Regions from separate parts of the Salmonella sp. GDC200615 genome, predicted to be linked through region 3. Evidence: predicted binding sites of a transcription regulator. Region 3 holds the regulator's gene; each other region holds the start of a gene.
The links. The regulator PurR, encoded in region 3, represses purine synthesis genes. The targets are predictions, from matches to a motif close to CANGCAAACGTTTGCNTG.
Positions count from the first base shown of each region.

Region 1: a site for PurR is predicted at 2,421-2,438, ahead of purT (formate-dependent phosphoribosylglycinamide formyltransferase). Genes of this name have one in related genera too.
Region 2: a site for PurR is predicted at 3,196-3,213, ahead of cvpA (colicin V production protein). Genes of this name have one in related genera too.
Region 4: a site for PurR is predicted at 2,716-2,733, ahead of glyA (serine hydroxymethyltransferase). Genes of this name have one in related genera too.

Region 1 covers NZ_CP192247.1:2,645,780-2,651,192, forward strand. The annotation lists gene ptrB (oligopeptidase B) at 1-665, opposite strand, end outside; gene ACQ29O_RS12840 (tellurite resistance TerB family protein) at 878-1,537, opposite strand; gene yebF (protein YebF) at 1,631-1,984, opposite strand; gene yebG (DNA damage-inducible protein YebG) at 2,052-2,342, opposite strand; gene purT (formate-dependent phosphoribosylglycinamide formyltransferase) at 2,473-3,651, shown strand; gene kdgA (bifunctional 4-hydroxy-2-oxoglutarate aldolase/2-dehydro-3-deoxy-phosphogluconate aldolase) at 3,751-4,392, opposite strand; gene edd (phosphogluconate dehydratase) at 4,430-5,413, opposite strand, start outside.
Region 2 covers NZ_CP192247.1:1,442,520-1,447,932, forward strand. The annotation lists gene accD (acetyl-CoA carboxylase, carboxyltransferase subunit beta) at 44-958, shown strand; gene folC (bifunctional tetrahydrofolate synthase/dihydrofolate synthase) at 1,026-2,294, shown strand; gene dedD (cell division protein DedD) at 2,284-2,958, shown strand; gene cvpA (colicin V production protein) at 3,269-3,757, shown strand; gene purF (amidophosphoribosyltransferase) at 3,795-5,312, shown strand; gene ACQ29O_RS06720 (sigma-54 interaction domain-containing protein) at 5,348-5,413, opposite strand, start outside.
Region 3 covers NZ_CP192247.1:2,147,628-2,153,040, reverse strand. The annotation lists gene ACQ29O_RS10270 (C40 family peptidase) at 312-1,133, shown strand; gene sodB (superoxide dismutase [Fe]) at 1,260-1,841, shown strand; gene ACQ29O_RS10260 (YnhF family membrane protein) at 1,924-2,013, opposite strand; gene purR (HTH-type transcriptional repressor PurR) at 2,309-3,334, shown strand; gene punR (DNA-binding transcriptional activator PunR) at 3,331-4,263, opposite strand; gene punC (purine nucleoside transporter PunC) at 4,376-5,413, shown strand, end outside.
Region 4 covers NZ_CP192247.1:1,219,976-1,225,388, reverse strand. The annotation lists gene csiE (stationary phase inducible protein CsiE) at 1-17, shown strand, start outside; gene ACQ29O_RS05695 (3-phenylpropionate MFS transporter) at 12-1,151, opposite strand; gene glyA (serine hydroxymethyltransferase) at 1,347-2,600, opposite strand; gene hmpA (NO-inducible flavohemoprotein) at 2,925-4,115, shown strand; gene cadC (lysine decarboxylation/transport transcriptional activator CadC) at 4,297-5,413, shown strand, end outside.

The sequences.
Region 1 (5,413 bases), 500 kb from region 3:
TCGTCTTTTTCTTCATATACCAGTTCATCTTGCGATGACGGAGTGCCAATCGTGTGCCGCCAAACCTGATAGGGCAGCAGCGTCTTCTTATGCTTACGCACATAGTAAAGGGTCAGGGAATCATTGGCCCAGACAAACTCAGGCGCAACGTTATCCAGCAGTTCCGGATACCAGTTACCGCTTTCGAGGTTACGAAAACGCAACCCATACTGACGACGGGATAAATAATCTTCTGCCAGCGCCATGATGGTATTATCCGGCGTAATGGCAAGCCCGCCGAGCGTATAAAATTCGCTGTGCGCGGCCCGCTGGTTCGCATCGAGCAAGGTTTCCCACACATCCCACTCTTCGCTTAACGCCGATTGTCGTTGATAGATGGCATATTCGCAGCCGGGTTCATAGATATAACGGTAGCGATAGCCATTTTTCACATACGGAGCGGAAACTTCTCTGGGCGGGATGCGATCGATAATTTCTTTTAGAATGCGGTCCTGTAACGCCTGCTGAGAGGACATGACCTTCCGGCCATACTCATTTTCCTGATGCAGGTAATCAAGGACTTCCGGCTGCGAGCGAGTGTCATCTCGCAGCCAGTAATAATTATCAATGCGCGTATCGCCATGTACGGTCATGGCATAGGGAATTCGATTGGCTTTTGGCAACATGTCGTTTTTTCTTTTGCGTTAATATTTGTTATATATCACGCGGCAAACACAGCGGCGTAGCATGGTAGTCCCGGTCGCTCACCTCGGTAAGCGCCTGAGATGTCACTGCTTCGCCGCTATCTTGCAACATGAATGACGTAAACTATCCATCCTATAAGGGTGGCAAAAGACACGCATGATGCAAGCGAAACATGTTACTTAATGGCAGGTTATCAGCCTGGAAGCGCCTGTTTTTGCTGCTGCAAGTCCTGCTCGATACCGTCCCGAACCTCCTGAGGAATTTTTAGTGCGTCTCCTAACGCATTCAGATAGCTACGTTCCATAAAGTGGTCAATATCAATGGCGGCGCAGCTCAGGAAGTAGATTTCCAGGGCTTCTTCTTCATTACGAACGCCCTGTGCCAGACGTTGTGGATCAAGCGGCTGCTCAATAGCTTTCTCGATAAACACACGCCCTTGCTCTTCCACACCTGATTCTCGCAGTTGGTGCTCAATCGCCGCGCGTTCTTTGGCATCAATATGCCCATCGCTTTTTGCAGCAAAAACCAGCGCCAGGATCAGTCGCTCAGTGCGAACATCCAGCGGCGTACTTTGGCTGCCGAATTGCGGCTCCCCCTGATGCGCAGCGCGTACTTTATCTTTGTACTTATTCCACAATACGGAACCCGCCACCGCGCCGCCGCCCACCAGCAAAGCGCCAGTACCGTATTTAGTTAATAATTTGCGCGAAGACTTATTGGCGACCAACAGTCCAGCCAGACCGCCCAGCGCGCCGGGAACCAGCAGTTTATTTAACCCCTGTTCACCGGAAGACGATGCGGAAGCGCCTTTTTGCCCAAGAAGTGATTGTAATTGGTTCAACCAGTTAGCCATAGTACCCCTCAAATACAGACCAATAATGGTCAAGCGTACCTGAGGGGATGTCAGGAATTGTCTGTTCCGGCAAAAGAAGCGCAAATTACGCTGCTAGCGGGGCTTATATTCCGCCTTGCCGGCTTTGCAATCAACGATGACCTGATAATGAATATCGGCACTTTTACCGCGAACAGTTAGCGGAACTGTCCATTTATCATTTTGACCTACAACGTCCTGCACATTAACCCACGCGACCGGGTCAGCCTGCCCGACCTTTTTTTGGTCGTCGGCCCACCGCACGATACGATTTTGCTGGTAGTCGCGCTTCACGCTTGCCGCAATCCCGGCGGCATCCAGCCCTTCACACTGCGGAAACTTAACCGATTTACTCTCGGTGGATGCCGCAAATGCCGATACGCTGGCGGATAACAGCAGCAGGCTCAACAACGCTCCTCTTTTATTCATACTTTTCTCCTTAGCACAATGATTCAGGAAAAGCATGGTACAAAACGCCGGGAGCGCAAGTACGGGTTCAGGCGGCTTGCTTTTTCGTTTTACTCGCGGCGTCCTTTTCAACCGCCTGCGGAGAAGGCAACTTACCGGTTTTGAGGATAGTGCTTAACACCTCTTTATGTTCCGCCAGCCACAGCGACAACGCTTCGCGCTGCCCATCTTCCAGCACGACTGGCGACTGCTCAAGCCAGGTATCAAGAAGATCGGCAGTATCGAGCATTTTGTCCCAGGCGTCGGCTTCCTTTTTACTGGTAAATGACATCTTCTCCTCACCCTCGCGAATGACTACGTATTTAACTTCAACCGCCATTTTGCAGCCCCTTATTTACCTGTGTTTATATACAGTATATTGCAAGACAGCAAGAAAAGCAATCTATTCGAAAAGACATACGCAAACGTTTTCGTATATACTGCGCGCAGGTAAATAAGGGGACAGAAATATGACGCTATTAGGCACTGCGCTGCGTCCGGCAGCAACGCGGGTGATGTTATTAGGGGCAGGTGAATTGGGAAAAGAAGTGGCGATTGAATGCCAACGCCTGGGGATCGAGGTTATCGCCGTCGATCGCTATCCTGATGCTCCCGCCATGCATGTGGCTCACCGTTCACACGTCATTAATATGCTGGACGGCGAGGCGCTACGTCATGTGATTACAGAGGAAAAACCGCATTATATCGTGCCGGAAATAGAAGCGATCGCCACCGATACGCTGCGTGAGCTGGAGGACGAAGGGCTGAATGTCGTGCCTTGCGCCCGTACAACGCAGCTCACGATGAACCGCGAAGGGATCCGTCGCCTGGCCGCAGAAGAATTAGGTCTGCCGACATCGACGTATCGCTTTGCCGACAGTGAGGCCAGTTTTCATGATGCGGTAGCCGCAGTGGGTTTTCCTTGCATCGTCAAACCGGTCATGAGCTCTTCCGGCAAAGGCCAGAGCTTTATCCGCTCGGCCGAACAGCTCACGCAGGCATGGGAGTATGCTCAACAGGGCGGACGCGCTGGCGCGGGTCGCGTGATTGTGGAAGGCGTGGTTAAATTTGATTTTGAAATTACGCTGCTCACCGTTAGCGCCGTCGATGGCGTGCATTTCTGCGCGCCAGTCGGTCATCGTCAGCAAGATGGCGACTATCGCGAATCCTGGCAGCCACAGCAGATGAGCGAACTGGCGCTGAAGCGGGCGCAAGAGATTGCGCGTCATGTGGTACTGGCGTTAGGCGGGCATGGCCTGTTCGGCGTTGAACTCTTCGTCTGTGGCGATGAAGTCATTTTCAGCGAAGTCTCCCCTCGCCCGCACGATACCGGAATGGTGACGTTGATTTCTCAGGATCTTTCTGAGTTTGCGCTGCATGTGCGCGCCTTTCTGGGAATGCCCATAGGCGATATTCGCCAGTATGGTCCCGCTGCCTCGGCCGTGATTCTGCCGCAGCTTACCAGTCAAAATGTGACGTTTGATAATGTACACACGGCGGTAGGGGCCGGAGTGCAGGTACGGCTGTTTGGTAAGCCTGAGATCGACGGCAGCCGTCGTCTTGGTGTAGCGTTAGCGACAGGTGAAAACGTTGAAGAAGCGGTGATAAGAGCGAAAAAGGCCGCCAGCCGCGTGACGGTAAAAGGCTAATGCGCCATCGCCTGATGGCGACGTTAGCGCATTTTTATCAGACCTGCCTGATCGCCACTCGTAAGCCCGATAAGCAAGCGCCATCGGGCATTTAACGGCTTACTGTTTCGCGCCTTCTACCGCTTCGCGCGCCAGTTTGGTGATGCGATCGTAATCACCCGCTTCCAGCGCGTCGGCCGGCACCAGCCAGGAACCGCCGATGCACAACACGCTTTTCAGCGCCAGATAGTCACGATAGTTTGCCGGAGAGATGCCGCCGGTTGGGCAGAAACGTACCTGAGAGAACGGACCGGCAATCGCCTGCAACGCTTTAGTGCCGCCATTCGCTTCCGCCGGGAAGAATTTGAACTCTTTCAGACCATAGTCCATGCCCAACATCAGTTCAGAAACGGTGCTAATACCGGGAATCAATGGGATAGTGCCTGCCGTCGCGGCTTTCAGCAGTGGCTCAGTCAGTCCCGGGCTAATCGCAAACTGCGCGCCCGCTTCCGTCACCTCCGCCAACTGCTGCGGATTGAGAACGGTTCCGGCGCCGACAATCGCTTCCGGCACGTCTTTAGCGATAGCGCGAATAGCATCCATCGCGCAGGCCGTACGTAAAGTCACTTCCAGAACGCGAACGCCCCCGGCCACCAGCGCTTTAGCCATCGGCACCGCGTGCTCCAGTTTATTGACTACAATGACCGGGACAACCGGGCCGGTGGTCAGGATTGCTTCTGCACTTGTTTTCCAGTTTTTCATCGGAATTCTTCTCTCGCCTGATTACTAGTGTGTCATCTTAAAAAGTGATACAGGTTGCGCCCTGCTCCGCACCCGACAGCTTTTCGCGCAGCGCGCCAAACAACTCACGCCCCGTTCCGACGCGCGACGCGCTCAGGTCCGGAATATGAGGCTGACGAGCGGCAAGTTCCGCCTCGTCGACCAGCAGAGTTAACTCACCTGTCTGCCCATTCACGCGAATGATGTCGCCATCGCGCACTTTTGCCAGTAAGCCGCCATCGTAGGCTTCCGGCGTTACGTGGATAGCTGAAGGCACTTTACCCGAAGCGCCTGAAAGTCGTCCATCAGTAACTAACGCGATTTTGAAACGGCGGTCCAATAATACACCAAGTGGCGGCATGAGTTTATGTAATTCTGGCATTCCATTCGCTTTTGGTCCCTGATGACGCACGACAACGACACAATCCCGATCAAGCAGACCCGCGTCAAACGCAGGCAGCACATCATGCTGACTTTCAAATACCATGGCAGGCGCTTCAATGATCTGGTTTTCAACCGGTACCGCAGACGTCTTCATTACTGCGCGCCCCAGATTACCGCTTAGCACCTTAGTGCCGCCGTGAGGAGAGAACGGCTTATCAAAAGAGGCAATGACATCGTTATCCAGTGACCTTTCCGCGCCTTCACGCCAGTCCAGCTCGCTGTTGTTGAGCCAGGGCTCCAGCGTATAGCGTTTCAGGCCGAAGCCTGCGACAGTGTTAACGTCTTCGTGCAGCAATCCGGCATTGAGCAGCTCACGCATCAATACCGGTACGCCGCCCGCCGCCTGGAAGTGGTTAATGTCCGCCGGACCGTTCGGGTACAGACGCGCCATCAACGGAACCACTTCCGACAAATCCGAGAAGTCATCCCAGTTGATCAGAATGCCCGCCGCGCGCGCCATTGCAACCAGATGCATGGTGTGGTTGGTGGAGCCGCCGGTAGCCAGCAGCGCGACAATGCCGTTCACCACGACTTTTTCGTCGATCATTTTACCGAGCGG
Region 2 (5,413 bases), 710 kb from region 3:
CCTTATAATAAAGCTGACTAAGGTTCAGGCAGAAAGGTCACCAATGAGCTGGATTGAACGAATTAAAAGCAACATTACTCCCACCCGCAAGGCTAGCATTCCTGAAGGGGTGTGGACCAAGTGTGATAGCTGCGGTCAGGTTTTATACCGCGCTGAGCTTGAACGTAATCTTGAGGTCTGTCCTAAGTGTGACCATCATATGCGCATGTCGGCGCGCAATCGCCTGCATAGCCTGTTAGATGAAGGTTCCCTTGTGGAGTTGGGTAGCGAGCTGGAGCCAAAAGACGTGCTCAAGTTCCGCGACTCCAAAAAATATAAAGACAGACTGGCGTCCGCGCAGAAAGAAACCGGCGAGAAAGACGCGCTGGTGGTCATGAAAGGGACGCTTCACGGTATGCCGGTTGTCGCCGCCGCGTTTGAATTCGCGTTCATGGGCGGCTCAATGGGGTCTGTCGTTGGCGCACGCTTCGTTCGCGCCGTTGAACAGGCGCTGGAAGACAACTGTCCGTTAGTGTGTTTCTCTGCTTCCGGCGGCGCGCGTATGCAAGAAGCGCTGATGTCGCTGATGCAGATGGCGAAAACCTCGGCGGCGCTGGCTAAAATGCAGGAACGTGGTCTGCCCTACATCTCGGTATTGACCGATCCGACAATGGGCGGCGTTTCCGCCAGTTTTGCGATGTTGGGCGATCTCAACATCGCCGAGCCAAAAGCCCTCATTGGCTTCGCTGGCCCGCGCGTTATCGAACAAACCGTTCGTGAGAAGCTCCCGCCGGGATTCCAGCGCAGTGAGTTCCTGATCGAAAAAGGCGCTATTGATATGATAGTTCGCCGCCCGGAAATGCGCCTGAAGCTGGCGAGCATTCTGGCGAAGCTGATGAATCTGCCCGCGCCGAACCCGGACGCCCCGCGTGAAGGCGTGGTGGTGCCTCCGGCGCCGGATCAGGAGTCTGAGGCCTGATAACTGAAAAGGGCAGGGCCGTAGGCTCTGCCCTTTTGCTTTTCACCGTAAAGAAGCAGCGGAATCAATGAAAAACAAATCTATACCTCAAGCTGCGTCGCCCCTGGCCTCGTGGCTTTCTTATCTGGAAAACCTGCACAGCAAGAGTATCGATTTAGGCCTTGAGCGCGTAAGCCAGGTGGCAGCGCGTCTGGACATCCTCAAGCCTGCGCCGTTCGTTTTTACCGTGGCGGGAACCAACGGTAAAGGTACGACCTGTCGAACGCTGGAGTCGGTGTTAATCGCGGCGGGATACCGTGTGGGCGTCTATAGTTCGCCTCATCTGGTACGTTACACCGAGCGCGTGCGCGTGCAGGGGAAAGAATTAGCGGAATCCGCGCATACCGCGTCCTTTGCGGAAATAGAAGCGGCGCGCGGCGATATTTCATTGACCTATTTTGAATATGGTACGTTGTCGGCATTGTGGCTGTTTAAACAGGCTAACCTTGACGTGGTGATTCTGGAGGTCGGGTTGGGCGGCCGCCTGGACGCCACGAACATTGTGGATGCCGATGTAGCGGTAATTACCAGCATCGCGCTTGACCATACTGACTGGCTGGGGCCGGATCGCGAAAGTATCGGCCGCGAGAAGGCCGGGATTTTTCGCGCGGAAAAACCCGCTATCGTCGGCGAACCGGAAATGCCGACAACCATCGCGGATGTCGCGCAGGAGACCGGCGCGCTGTTGCGGCGTCGCGGCGTTGACTGGCGTTATGAGGTGACAGCGACCCACTGGGCGTTTACCGATGGTGACGGCACGCTTGCCGGACTGCCGTTGCCGCAGGTTCCTCAGCCGAATGCCGCCACCGCTCTGGCCGCGCTGCGCGCCAGCTGGTTGAACATTGACGAGCAGGCGATTCGCGACGGTATTGCGCAGGCTACCTTGCCGGGACGTTTTCAAATCGTGAGTGAGTCGCCGCGCGTTATCTTTGATGTCGCCCATAATCCCCACGCGGCGGAATACCTGACGGGTCGTCTGAAAATGTTGCCGAAACGCGGGCGCGTGCTTGCGGTGATTGGTATGCTGCATGATAAAGATATCGCCGGCACGTTAGCCTGGTTGAAAAGCGTGGTTGACGACTGGTATTGTGCTCCGTTAGAGGGGCCGCGCGGCGCGACGGCGGAACAACTTCTGGAACATCTGGGGAAAGGGAATGTCTATGATAGCGTCGCGCAGGCATGGCAGGCCGCTATCGACGCGGCGCAGCCAGAAGATACCGTGCTGGTGTGCGGATCATTCCACACCGTCGCACATGTTATGGAAGTGATAGACGCGGGGAGAATCGGTGGCGAGTAAGTTTCAGAATCGTTTAGTCGGCACGATTGTGTTAGTCGCGCTGGGGGTTATTGTGCTTCCCGGTCTGCTGGACGGACAGAAAAAGCATTATCAGGATGAATTTGCTGCGATTCCACTGGTACCGAAGCCTGGCGACCGTGATGAGCCGGATATGATGCCTGCCGCAACGCAGGCGCTGCCGACACAGCCGCCGGAAGGGGCGGCTGAAGAGGTGCGGGCGGGAGATGCGGCAGCGCCATCGCTGGACCCGTCGCGCATGGCGTCTAACAATGTTGAGCTTGATCCGATACCGGCGGAGACGCCTAAACCGAAGCCGGTTGAAAAGCCGAAACCGCAGCCTAAACCGCAACAGCCGGTTGTCGCCGCTTCCACGCCGACGCCCGCGCCGCAACCAGTCGCCGACGATAAACCTGCGCCGACCGGCAAAGCCTATGTCGTACAGTTGGGCGCGCTGAAAAACGCGGATAAAGTCAACGAGATAGTCGGCAAGCTTCGTTCCGCCGGGTTCCGGGTTTATACTTCCCCCTCAACGCCGGTACAGGGTAAAATAACCCGTATTCTCGTCGGGCCGGATGCGTCGAAAGATAAGATGAAAGGATCGCTTGGCGAGCTCAAGCAGATTTCCGGGTTAAGCGGCGTGGTGATGGGATATAGCCCGAACTAAGGCGCGTTTTGCCTGAGCGCGCAGCGTTAAGGCCTACGGTGTTCATCTGGTAATAGCCGAAGTTCTGTAGGCTGGATAAGGCGTTTACGCCGTCATCCGGCAGAAGGAATAAACCTGGTATCCTGAGCTTATCAGGCCGATGGCAGCTCTTCTGGTCGTGCCCGAAGAGATAAAAAGTGTGATGGCGTTGAATATTTTTTCAGCGCCATTTTTATTTACGCGTGGGAAGGAAATCCCTACGCAAACGTTTTCTTTTTCTGTTAGAATGCGCCCCGAACAGGACGACAGGGCGTAAAATCGTGGGACATCTATGGTCTGGATTGATTACGCCATTATCGCGGTGATTGCTTTTTCCTGTCTGGTTAGCCTGATCCGCGGCTTTGTTCGTGAAGCGTTATCGCTGGTGACGTGGGGTTGTGCTTTCTTTGTCGCCAGTCACTACTACACTTACCTGTCTGTCTGGTTTACGGGCTTTGAAGACGAACTGGTTCGTAATGGGATTGCTATCGCGGTACTGTTTATCGCGACGCTTATCGTCGGCGCTATCGTGAATTTTGTGATAGGTCAGCTAGTAGAGAAGACCGGCCTGTCGGGAACTGACCGGGTGTTGGGGATCTGTTTCGGCGCACTGCGAGGCGCGCTGATTGTCGCCGCCATTCTGTTCTTCCTTGATACCTTTACCGGCTTGTCGAAAAGCGAAGACTGGAGCAAATCGCAGCTCATCCCGCAGTTCAGCTTCATCATCAGATGGTTCTTTGACTATCTGCAAAGCTCGTCGAGTTTCTTGCCCAGGACGTAACAGGTTCTGAGATGTGGCTTAACGAGGAAAATGACGTATGTGCGGTCTTGTCGGTATCGCCGGTGTTATGCCGGTCAACCAGTCGATTTATGACGCGTTAACAGTGCTCCAGCATCGTGGTCAGGATGCTGCCGGTATCATCACCATTGATGCGAATAACTGCTTCCGCTTGCGTAAGGCAAACGGGCTGGTGAACGATATTTTTGAAGCTCGCCACATGCAGCGTTTGCAGGGCAACATGGGGATCGGCCATGTGCGCTACCCTACCGCAGGCAGCTCCAGCGCTTCCGAAGCGCAACCTTTTTATGTTAACTCGCCGTATGGCATCACGTTGGCCCATAATGGCAATCTGACTAACGCGCATGAGCTACGTAAAAAGCTGTTTGAAGAAAAGCGCCGCCATATCAACACCACCTCCGATTCCGAAATCCTGCTCAATATTTTCGCCAGCGAGCTCGACAACTTCCGTCACTATCCGCTGGAAGCCGACAATATTTTTGCCGCGATTGCCGCGACTAACCGTCAAATCCGCGGCGCCTATGCCTGCGTGGCGATGATTATCGGCCACGGCATGGTGGCTTTTCGCGATCCGCACGGCATTCGCCCGTTAGTGCTGGGCAAGCGTGACGTTGGCGATGGTCGTACGGAGTATATGGTCGCTTCTGAAAGCGTGGCGCTGGATACGCTGGGCTTTGAGTTTCTGCGCGATGTCGCGCCGGGCGAAGCTATCTATATTACCGAAAAGGGGCAACTGTTCACGCGCCAGTGCGCGGATAACCCGGTCAGTAATCCCTGCCTGTTCGAGTACGTTTATTTTGCTCGCCCGGACTCCTTTATCGACAAAATCTCCGTCTACAGCGCTCGTGTGAATATGGGCACCAAACTTGGCGAAAAAATCGCTCGTGAATGGGAAGATCTGGACATCGACGTCGTGATCCCTATCCCGGAAACCTCCTGCGATATCGCACTGGAAATTGCCCGTATTCTCGGCAAGCCGTACCGCCAGGGATTTGTCAAAAATCGTTACGTGGGACGTACCTTTATCATGCCGGGCCAACAGCTACGCCGTAAATCCGTGCGCCGTAAGCTCAATGCTAATCGCGCGGAATTCCGCGATAAGAACGTCCTGCTGGTGGATGACTCCATCGTGCGTGGCACCACATCAGAGCAGATCATCGAGATGGCCCGGGAAGCCGGCGCGAAGAAGGTTTATCTGGCGTCCGCCGCGCCGGAAATTCGTTTCCCCAACGTCTATGGCATTGATATGCCGACCGCCAATGAGCTGATCGCGCATGGTCGCGAGGTGGATGAGATTCGGCAGATCATCGGCGCAGACGGGCTTATCTTCCAGGATCTGAACGATCTGATCGAAGCCGTACGCGCGGAAAACCCGGATATCCAGCAGTTTGAATGTTCGGTATTTAACGGGGTATATGTCACCAAAGACGTAGACCAGCAATACCTCGACTTCCTGGATTCATTACGTAATGACGACGCCAAAGCGGTGCTGTTCCAGAACGAAATGGAAAACCTGGAAATGCATAACGAAGGCTAATGGCTTTGCCAGCGGCGCAATGCCGCTGGCCGATGTCAATTACGCACCACGCCGAAGCGAATAGAGTATTTTTGTACTTTGTACTGTAACGTGGTGCGCGA
Region 3 (5,413 bases):
TACGACTGAAGCCTGTCATTGTAACGGGTCAGGCTGGCAACGGAAAATAACATTTTCATCATGCCTTATTATTTTACCGTCTGCGGGAATAAGTTGTATACAAAATATCTTTTAAGCGGGTTGCCACGCAGTGATTCGTCGATAACGCGTTCGTGTTTAGCATTAATTGCTATTTTTTTTACATCTGTTAACGAAACACAGCTTCAGAAACCAAAAGCAATTACCAATCTGTGCTTTTGTAGATTAGAATTATCAGGTTTTGTAAATCATACGCAGGCATGAATCGCCTGCCTTTAACAGAGGATTGCTCAGTGGCGCGGATAAACAAAATCTCGATCACGCTCTGTGCTTTACTTTTTACTACTCTCCCTTTTACGCCAATGGCCCATGCTTCCAGGCAAGCCAAAGCGACGCCTGCTGTTTCTCATGTCACGAAAACGGCAGATAAAAAGAAAAGCACAACGAAAAAGATCAGTAAGACCAGCAAAAAAAACGTAAAAAAAACCTCAAAAACCAGCCGTTCTTCTTCCGCTTCTACGCCAAAACGTACCACCGCCGCCACGAAATCTCGTCATACGACGCATCGTCGTAACAGAACCGCGCCCACGTCAATCGCCGCCCTCGACGTAACGGAAAAATGCACGACGCGTAAAGGCCGTAAGCCGCACTGCGTGAAGGGGAAAGGAACATTGACGGTCTCTATTGCCGATGCGCATCGTGCAAAAGTACAAAAAGCGACGAAAACCGCGATGTCCAAACTCATGAACCAGATTGGTAAACCGTATCATTGGGGAGGCGCGTCGCCGCGTACCGGTTTTGATTGCAGCGGTCTGGTTTATTATGCCTATAAAGATTTAGTGAAGATCCGTATCCCCCGAACGGCGAATGAGATGTATCACCTGCGTGACGCGGCGCCCATTGAGCGTAGCGAGTTGAAAAACGGCGATCTGGTGTTCTTCCGTACGCAGGGGCGCGGCACCGCCGATCACGTTGGCGTCTATGTCGGCAACGGTAAGTTTATCCAGTCTCCGCGCAGCGGTCAGGAAATTAAGATCACCTCACTGAACGAAGAATACTGGCAACGTCATTATGTCGGCGCCCGCCGGGTGATGACGCCTAAAACAATTCGCTAATATTTTATCCTGTCGTTTAACGACAGGATAACTTCTTCTTTTGCGCCACCGCTCAATTTGCTACCCTATCCTTACGCGCACCAGGGGTATTGTGCGTGCGCAATATTAATAATAAGGAGAGAAGCAATGTCGTTCGAATTACCTGCATTACCGTATGCCAAAGATGCTCTGGCGCCGCATATTTCTGCTGAGACGCTGGAATATCACTATGGCAAACATCATCAGACTTACGTGACCAATCTTAACAATTTGATCAAAGGCACGGCGTTTGAAGGCAAATCGCTGGAAGAGATCGTGCGCACTTCCGAAGGCGGCATCTTTAATAACGCCGCTCAGGTGTGGAACCACACCTTCTACTGGAACTGCCTGGCGCCAAACGCTGGCGGCGAACCGACCGGGAAACTGGCTGATGCTATCGCGGCATCTTTTGGCAGCTTCGCGGAATTTAAAGCGCAGTTCACCGATGCCGCTATCAAAAACTTTGGTTCCGGATGGACATGGCTGGTAAAAAGCGCTGATGGCAAACTGGCTATCGTTTCTACCTCAAATGCCGGTACGCCGCTGACTACGGATGCAACGCCGTTGCTGACGGTTGATGTGTGGGAACACGCGTATTACATCGACTACCGCAACGCCCGTCCAAACTATCTGGAGCATTTCTGGGCGCTGGTTAACTGGGAATTTGTTGCGAAAAATCTCGCCGCATAAGTCTGAGTACGCAGAAGGTACGCCTTCTGCGTTTTAGAGAGGGATAGAATAGAGGAGACGCCCACCCTCAGAAGAGAGGAAATCAGTGCAGAGCGGCCGTTAATCCACCTGCGACAATCACGCCCAGAACAATCAGCGTAGTAATCAACGAAAATTTCAGGTCGGTACTCATCAAGTTTTCTCCTTTTTATTCCCACACAAAAAGTGATATAGCGCATTTTTGCACATTCCCGCACAAAAATCTCTCATGTTTTATATTGATAACTGTTTTTAACGCTTCCCCTTTTCCTCAAGATCAGACAAAATTCCAGGCTTACTGAATTAGCGTAACGGCCATTGACCCCTTCCTGACGTTCCGTGTCGTTTTTCCGGCGTGCCGCAACCCTGATGTTGCGATTAGGGTGTGTGTAGGCAAACGTTTACCTGGCGTTTCTCAGGAGCTTAGCGAGGGTCTGGAGTGAAATGTAATGGCAACAATTAAAGATGTAGCGAAACGAGCAAACGTTTCCACTACAACTGTATCACACGTAATCAACAAAACGCGTTTTGTCGCTGAAGAAACGCGTAACGCGGTCTGGGCGGCAATTAAAGAGCTGCACTACTCTCCCAGCGCCGTCGCGCGTAGCCTGAAGGTTAACCATACCAAGTCGATAGGCTTACTGGCGACCAGCAGCGAAGCGGCCTATTTTGCCGAAATTATCGAGGCGGTTGAAAAAAACTGTTTCCAGAAAGGCTATACGCTGATTTTAGGCAACGCCTGGAATAACCTGGAAAAACAGCGCGCCTACCTGTCCATGATGGCGCAAAAGCGCGTGGATGGCCTGCTGGTGATGTGTTCTGAGTATCCAGAACCTCTGCTTTCCATGCTGGAAGAGTATCGCCATATTCCGATGGTGGTGATGGACTGGGGTGAAGCGAAGGCCGATTTTACCGACACGGTGATTGATAACGCCTTTGCAGGCGGCTATATGGCGGGTCGTTATCTGGTTGAGCGCGGCCACCGGGATATCGGCGTTATTCCCGGCCCGCTGGAGCGCAACACCGGCGCGGGCCGGCTGGCAGGCTTTATGAAAGCCATGGAGGAGGCGCTGATCAACGTGCCGGACAACTGGATTGTTCAGGGCGACTTCGAGCCGGAATCCGGTTACCACGCGATGCAGCAAATTTTATCGCAGTCACATCGCCCTACCGCCGTTTTCTGCGGCGGCGATATTATGGCGATGGGCGCGCTTTGCGCGGCTGACGAAATGGGGCTTCGCGTACCGCAGGACGTTTCGGTGATCGGTTATGACAATGTGCGTAACGCCCGTTACTTTACCCCGGCGCTGACGACGATTCACCAGCCCAAAGACTCTTTAGGCGAAACCGCATTTAATATGCTATTGGATCGCATCGTCAATAAGCGCGAAGAGTCACAGTCTATTGAAGTTCATCCACGCCTGGTTGAGCGTCGCTCGGTCGCTGACGGCCCGTTCCGCGACTATCGGCGTTAATCCCCGCTGTCGGGAGCCTCTTCTGGCTCCCGCAGCCACTCCCGATTCAACGTTTCGCTATCGCCCAAATAGTCCAGCAGCCATGCCAGCGCGGGCGAGGCTTCGTTTTGCTGCCACGTCACGCAACAGGCCGCATCGGGAAACGGATTCTCTAACGTCAGCGCCACCCATTTTCCGCTGTCTATCCACTGTCGGGCAAAATGCGTCGGCACCATTCCCACGCATAGTCCTGCCGACAGGCAGGTTGCCGATGACTCCCAGTCCGGTACGACGACCCTTTTTTGGTTATCCAGCAGCCAGGTAATCCGTTTCGGTAAGGTTCGCGAAGTGTCTTCCCTGACCAGCGACGGCCAGTTGCGCAGGGTATCATCGCTTAACGGCCCAGGCATCGACGCCAGCGGGTGATCGCTTGCCACTACGCAGCTCCAGCTCAGGGTCCCCATATCCCGAAAAGCGTAACGCCCCCCTACCGGAATCGCCTGCGTCGCCCCAATCGCCAGTTCGACACGCCCGTCGGAGAGCGCGTCCCAGACGCCGTTAAACACCTCCTGAAAAACCAGCAGTTCCACATCGTCAAAATGGCGATAGAAATCGACGATCATCTGCCGGGTACGTTCTGGTCTGACGATATTGTCCACCGCAATAGCTAACTGCCCACGCCAACCATTAGCAATTTGCTGACACTGTTGGCGAGTGATCTGCATTTTTTTGATAACAGAACGCCCTTCTTTTAAAAACCAGACGCCAGCAGGCGTCAGTTCAACATCACGGTGACGTCGTACAAAAAGCGGTACGGCCAGCCACTCCTCTAACTGACGAACGGTGTAACTGACTGCTGAAGGCACACGGTGCAGTTCCTGCGCCGCCGCGCTAAAACTGCCATTGCGCGCTACGGCGTCAACCACTTCAAGCGAGTATTCCGACCACATAATTTGCCTACAAAAATTTTGAATTCACTGGACAAATATTAACGTTTCACAACCGTAATTTCACTCCCTACACTCTGCGACAATGTCTGTCTGATAAGAAAGAGAAACAAATATGCAACCTGGAAAAGGTTTTTTAGTCTGGTTAGCCGGTCTTAGCGTGCTGGGATTTCTGGCTACGGACATGTACCTGCCCGCGTTTGCCGCCATACAGGCGGATTTACAAACGCCTGCCGCCGCGGTCAGCGCCAGCCTAAGCCTGTTTTTAGCTGGCTTTGCCGTCGCGCAACTCCTCTGGGGACCGCTATCGGATCGTTATGGCCGTAAACCGATTTTACTGCTAGGGTTATCTATCTTTGCACTCGGAAGTCTGGGGATGCTGTGGGTAGAAAGCGCGGCAGCACTGCTGACGCTGCGCTTCGTGCAGGCCGTCGGCGTTTGCGCGGCAACGGTAATCTGGCAAGCGCTGGTGACCGATTATTACCCTTCGCAAAAAATTAACCGTATCTTCGCCACGATCATGCCACTGGTGGGATTATCCCCGGCGCTTGCGCCCTTACTGGGAAGCTGGATACTGACGCATTTCTCATGGCAGGCGATTTTCGCCACTCTGTTCGTGATTACGTTGTTGCTGATGTTGCCGGCGCTGCGTTTAAAACCATCGGTAAAAGCGCGTACCGAAGGACAGGATAAACTCACTTTCGCGACGTTGTTACGCTCTAAAACCTATCGCGGTAATGTGCTGATTTATGCCGCCTGTTCCGCCAGCTTTTTTGCGTGGCTAACAGGGTCCCCGTTTATTCTCAGCGCGATGGGTTACAGCCCGGCAGTGATTGGCCTGAGCTATGTTCCGCAAACCATCGCTTTTCTGATTGGCGGATATGGTTGCCGCGCGGCGCTACAAAAATGGCAGGGTTACCAATTGCTTCCGTGGCTGTTAGGGCTGTACGCGCTGAGCGTTATCGCCACCTGGGGAGCGGGCCTTCTGAATAATGCCTCACTGGTGGAGATCCTGATTCCTTTCTGCGTAATGGCGATTGCTAATGGCGCCATCTACCCTATCGTCGTCGCGCAAGCGTTACGCCCTTTCCCTCAAGCCACGGGGCGCGCTGCGGCGCTACAAAATACGCTGCAACTGGGGTTATGTTTCCTG
Region 4 (5,413 bases), 930 kb from region 3:
AGATCCTGGAATCATGACGCGGCAACCACTTTGGGCCGAAGGAAGATAGCGGGCAATGCCACCAGCGCCATAATCCAGAACACGCCGCCGCCCAGATGTTGATACAGAAAACCGGCAAATACCGTCATAATCGCGATGCTGCCGCCCATCGCCACAGCGGAATAGACGGCCTGCAAACGAATCACCTCGCTTCCCTGACGCGCAGCGATATAGCGCATGGCGGCCAGATGGCAAACGGTAAACGTGCCACAGTGCAGGATTTGTATCACAATCAGCCACGGCAACGCCGTACTCCAGCCCATCAGTCCCCAGCGTACCACGCCGCACACAGCGGAAAGCAACAGCAAGTCGCGGGCGCTAAACCGGCGAAATAGCTTTTTACTCAGGGCGAAAATGATCACTTCCGCCACCACGCCCAACGACCATAAATAGCCGACCGCCGATGCTGAATAGCCAGCCCCCTGCCAGTAGATGGCGCTAAAACCGTAGTAGGCGGCGTGCGCCCCTTGCAGCAAACAGACGCAGGCGAGAAAACGCCAACTTTGTGCCACCAGCGTACGCCAGGCGGGCCAGCCTGCGCTCTCCTGCTGACGGCTTTCCCCTTGCGGCGGCACGCTGGGACGTAACAACATACCCAGCAACATCGAGGCGACGCCGAGCGTCAGTAGCGCCAGAATCGCCTGGTAATCGTATAAACTCACCAGCTTACCGGTCAGCGCCGACCCTATCACGAAGGCGATGGACCCCCACAGCCGCACCCGACCATAGTCCAGGGTAATTTGCTTTTGCCAGGTATTGGCCAGCGCATCGGTCAGCGGCACCAGTGGTGAAAAGAAGAGGTTAAACCCAACCATCACCACCATTAGCCACGCGACATGCGTTCCTGCCCAAAATGCCAGCGCAAATACCAGCGTCAGCAATGCCAGTACGCGCAGCGCGGAGATCAACCGCGAAGGATCGCTTACGCGAGGCGCAATGAGCAGACTACCGAGAAAACGCGCGACCAGACCCACGCCCAGCAGAAGACCGATGGTTTCCGGCGTTAGCCCAAGACCTTTGAGCCAGACGCTCCAGAAGGGCAGAAAAATACCGTAACTAAAGAAGTAGGTGAAATAACTGAGCGCCAGCCAGCGCGTGGAATGCAATGCCATGACTCCCTCCCGTTTGGAGGCGATAGTCTGGCGGTAAACGGTTGCGCTGGCAAGGGTAACATAAGGTTAACAGGCGGAGGGAGAAGTTCAAACGGCAACGCCGCCGGATAATGACTTCCGGCGGCGTCACGTTATGGCGCATAAGTAATGCCCGACAGACGCAGCGCCATCGGGCCATTCTCACAACACAAGCGCTTACGCGTAAACCGGGAAGCGGGCGCAGATATCCAGCACTTTCGCTTTCACGCGTTCAATGGTGGCTTCATCATTGATGTTGTCCAGCACGTCACACATCCAGCCAGCCAGCTCTTTCACTTCCGCTTCTTTGAAGCCGCGACGAGTGACCGCCGGAGAACCGATACGGATACCGGAAGTCACGAACGGGCTCTTAGGATCGTTCGGCACGCTGTTTTTGTTCACGGTGATGTTAGCGCGGCCCAGCGCGGCGTCAGCTTCTTTACCGGTCAGGTTTTTATCCACCAGGTCCAGCAGGAACAGGTGGTTCTCAGTGCCGCCAGACACCACTTTGTAGCCGCGGTTCAGGAACACTTCCACCATCGCTTTGGCGTTTTTCGCCACCTGCTGCTGGTAAACTTTGAACTCCGGCTCCATCGCTTCTTTCAGTGCCACCGCTTTACCCGCGATCACGTGCATCAGCGGGCCGCCCTGCGCGCTTGGGAAGACAGCGGAGTTCAGTTTTTTGTACAGCTCTTCATCGCCGCCTTTCGCCAGGATCAGGCCGCCGCGCGGACCCGCCAAGGTTTTGTGGGTGGTGGTGGTGACAACGTGAGCGTGCGGAACCGGGTTCGGGTAAACGCCTGCGGCAATCAGGCCCGCCACGTGCGCCATGTCGACAAACAGGTATGCGCCGATGCTGTCAGCGATTTCACGCATTTTTGCCCAGTCAACCACGCCGGAGTAGGCAGAGAAGCCACCGATAATCATCTTCGGCTTGTGCTCTTTGGCCAGCTTCGCCATCTCGTCATAGTCAATTTTACCGGACTCATCGATACCGTAAGGTACGATGTTGTACAGTTTACCGGAGAAGTTAACCGGGGAGCCGTGAGTCAGGTGGCCGCCCTGCGCCAGGTTCATACCCAGAACGGTATCGCCCGGCTGCAGCAGCGCGGTGTAAACAGCGAAGTTAGCCTGAGAACCGGAGTGCGGCTGCACGTTAGCGTAGTCGGCGCCGAACAGTTCTTTCGCGCGGTCGATAGCCAGCTGCTCTACGACATCAACGTATTCGCAACCGCCGTAGTAGCGCTTGCCCGGATATCCTTCAGCGTATTTGTTGGTCAGCTGAGACCCCTGCGCCTGCATCACGCGCGGGCTGGTGTAGTTTTCGGAGGCGATCAGTTCGATGTGCTCTTCCTGACGTACTTTTTCCTGCTCCATAGCCTGCCACAATTCGGCATCATAATCGGCAATGTTCATTTCACGCTTTAACATCCGCATCTCCTGACTCAGCTAACAATAAAATTTGTGCCTGAAAAGGCAGTCCGTGGGACTTCGGCCAACAGTATAACCGAATCATTCTTCGATAACAGGTCTTGACAAAGGTTTTTACGCAAACGATTACCTATGCGTCAGATAAGGGTTTCCTGAACGAGAGCCTGACGAATTTCAACGGATTTCTTTTCAGCTTTGTGATGCAGATTTTTCACGTTGTTACCTCCATAACGTAAAGCAGAGAAGATCCATTTACAATGCAAGGGTATTTTTATAAGATGCATTTGATATACATCATTAGATTTTCACATAAAGGAAGCACGTATGCTTGACGCACAAACCATCGCTACAGTAAAGGCCACCATTCCCCTGCTGGTTGAAACAGGACCGAAACTGACCGCCCACTTCTACGACCGTATGTTTACGCATAACCCGGAGCTCAAAGAAATCTTCAATATGAGCAACCAGCGTAACGGCGATCAGCGTGAAGCCCTGTTTAATGCTATCGCGGCCTACGCCAGCAATATCGAAAATTTACCGGCGTTGCTGCCGGCGGTAGAAAAAATCGCGCAGAAGCACACCAGCTTCCAGATTAAGCCGGAGCAGTACAACATCGTCGGGACGCATCTGCTGGCGACGCTGGACGAAATGTTCAACCCGGGCCAGGAAGTGCTGGACGCGTGGGGCAAAGCCTATGGCGTACTGGCTAACGTCTTTATTCATCGGGAAGCCGAGATTTATCACGAGAACGCCAGCAAAGACGGCGGCTGGGAAGGCACGCGCCCCTTCCGCATCGTTGCGAAAACCCCGCGTAGCGCACTGATCACCAGCTTTGAGTTTGAACCGGTCGACGGCGGTACGGTGGCGGAATACCGTCCCGGGCAGTATCTGGGGGTCTGGCTGAAGCCGGAAGGTTTTGCGCATCAGGAGATCCGCCAATATTCACTGACCCGTAAACCCGATGGCAAAGGGTACCGTATTGCCGTGAAGCGTGAAGACGGCGGCCAGGTATCAAACTGGTTACACCATCACGCCAGCGTGGGCGATGTGGTGCATCTGGCTGCGCCGGCAGGTGACTTCTTTATGAATGTCGCCGCTGATACCCCCGTTTCGCTGATTTCCGCTGGCGTCGGCCAGACGCCGATGTTAGCGATGCTCGATACGCTGGCGAAAGAACAGCATACCGCGCAGGTGAACTGGTTCCACGCGGCGGAGAACGGCGACGTCCATGCGTTTGCCGACGAAGTGAGCGAGCTGGGCCGTACACTGCCGCGTTTCACTGCCCATACCTGGTACCGCGAGCCGACTGAGGCCGATCGCGCCCAACGCCTCTTCGACAGCGAAGGGCTGATGGATTTAAGCAAACTGGAAGCTGCGATCAGCGATCCGGCAATGCAGTTCTATCTTTGCGGCCCGGTAGGTTTTATGCAGTTTGCCGCAAAACAACTGGTTTCACTTGGCGTGAATCACGAAAACATTCATTACGAATGCTTCGGCCCGCATAAAGTGCTGTAATTGCAAGAAATCCACTGAAAAAAAGGGCGTTATCGTTAAGGCGAACGCCCGTTTTCCTCCCCGTTCCCCTGCTTATTGCGCTGCTTTTTATGCCTTTCTTTTACAAAAAAGGGGAATAAAAAAAGTCTGTGCAAATCGTGTTATTATTAACGTTTGACTTAGCTCGTTAGGGCATCTTTTTATGCAGCAACCTGTTGTACGCATTGGAGAGTGGCTGGTTACACCTTCTGTTAATCAGATCAGTCGTCAGGGACGCCAGATTACTCTTGAACCACGGCTGATCGATCTTCTGATGTATTTTGCGCATCACCCGGATGAAGTGTTAAGCCGGGATAACATTATTGATCATGTCTGGATGCGCACCATCGTGACCAACCATGTTGTCACCCAAAGCATTTCTGAACTACGCAAATCATTAAGAGATGGCGGAGACAGCAATGCTGAATACATCGTTACCGTACCTAAACGCGGCTATAAGCTGACGGCGCCGGTTATCTGGTGCGAAGAAAATAGCGATGAGATCGATAATTCATCAACGTCGCCGCCGCCGCCGATCGCAGCGACGAATGCAGAACCGACAGAGGGGGTTACTGCCGCTACGCCTGTGCCGCCCGCCTCTTTGCAAACGCCGACTAAAAAGGCGAAAAAGCCGCGTATCGCCGCTTTCTGGACGTGGGTGATGTTCCTGCTCTCGCTGGCGACGCTGGTGGTGTTTATCGTGATGTCGGTGGTAGATCATAATGCCGCGGTAACAAAAACGCGGTTATTACTTAACCCACGAGATATAGATGTTCGTTTTGAAGGCGGCAATTCCTGTAATAACTGGGTCTCGCAGGAGTCCTACGCTATCGGTCTGGGCGGCTTAATCACCGACTTGCTGAACACCTACTCGACCTTTATGGTACATGATAAAACCAATTACCGGGTCAATGAGCCAAGCAGCTCCGGTAAGACGTTAACCATTCAGTTTGTCAATCAGCGCCACTATCGGGCGCAGCAGTGCTTTATGTCTGTGGTGCTCATTGATAACGCCGATGGTTCAACCATGCTGGATAAGCGTTATTTCGTCACCAATACTAACCAGTTGTCCATCCGGGATGATCTGTTTAATAGCCTATCTTTCGTTTTAACACAGCCCTGGCCTAATCGTATGCGAGAACAACTGGCCCTGTTCAGAACGCCGCAAAATACCGCGCTGATGCGTTTTTATGAGGCGCGCCAGCTTATTCTGAGCGGCGATGCGCAGGCGCTAGGTAAAGCCAGCGATATTCTGAATGGCATTATTAAGGAAACGCCTG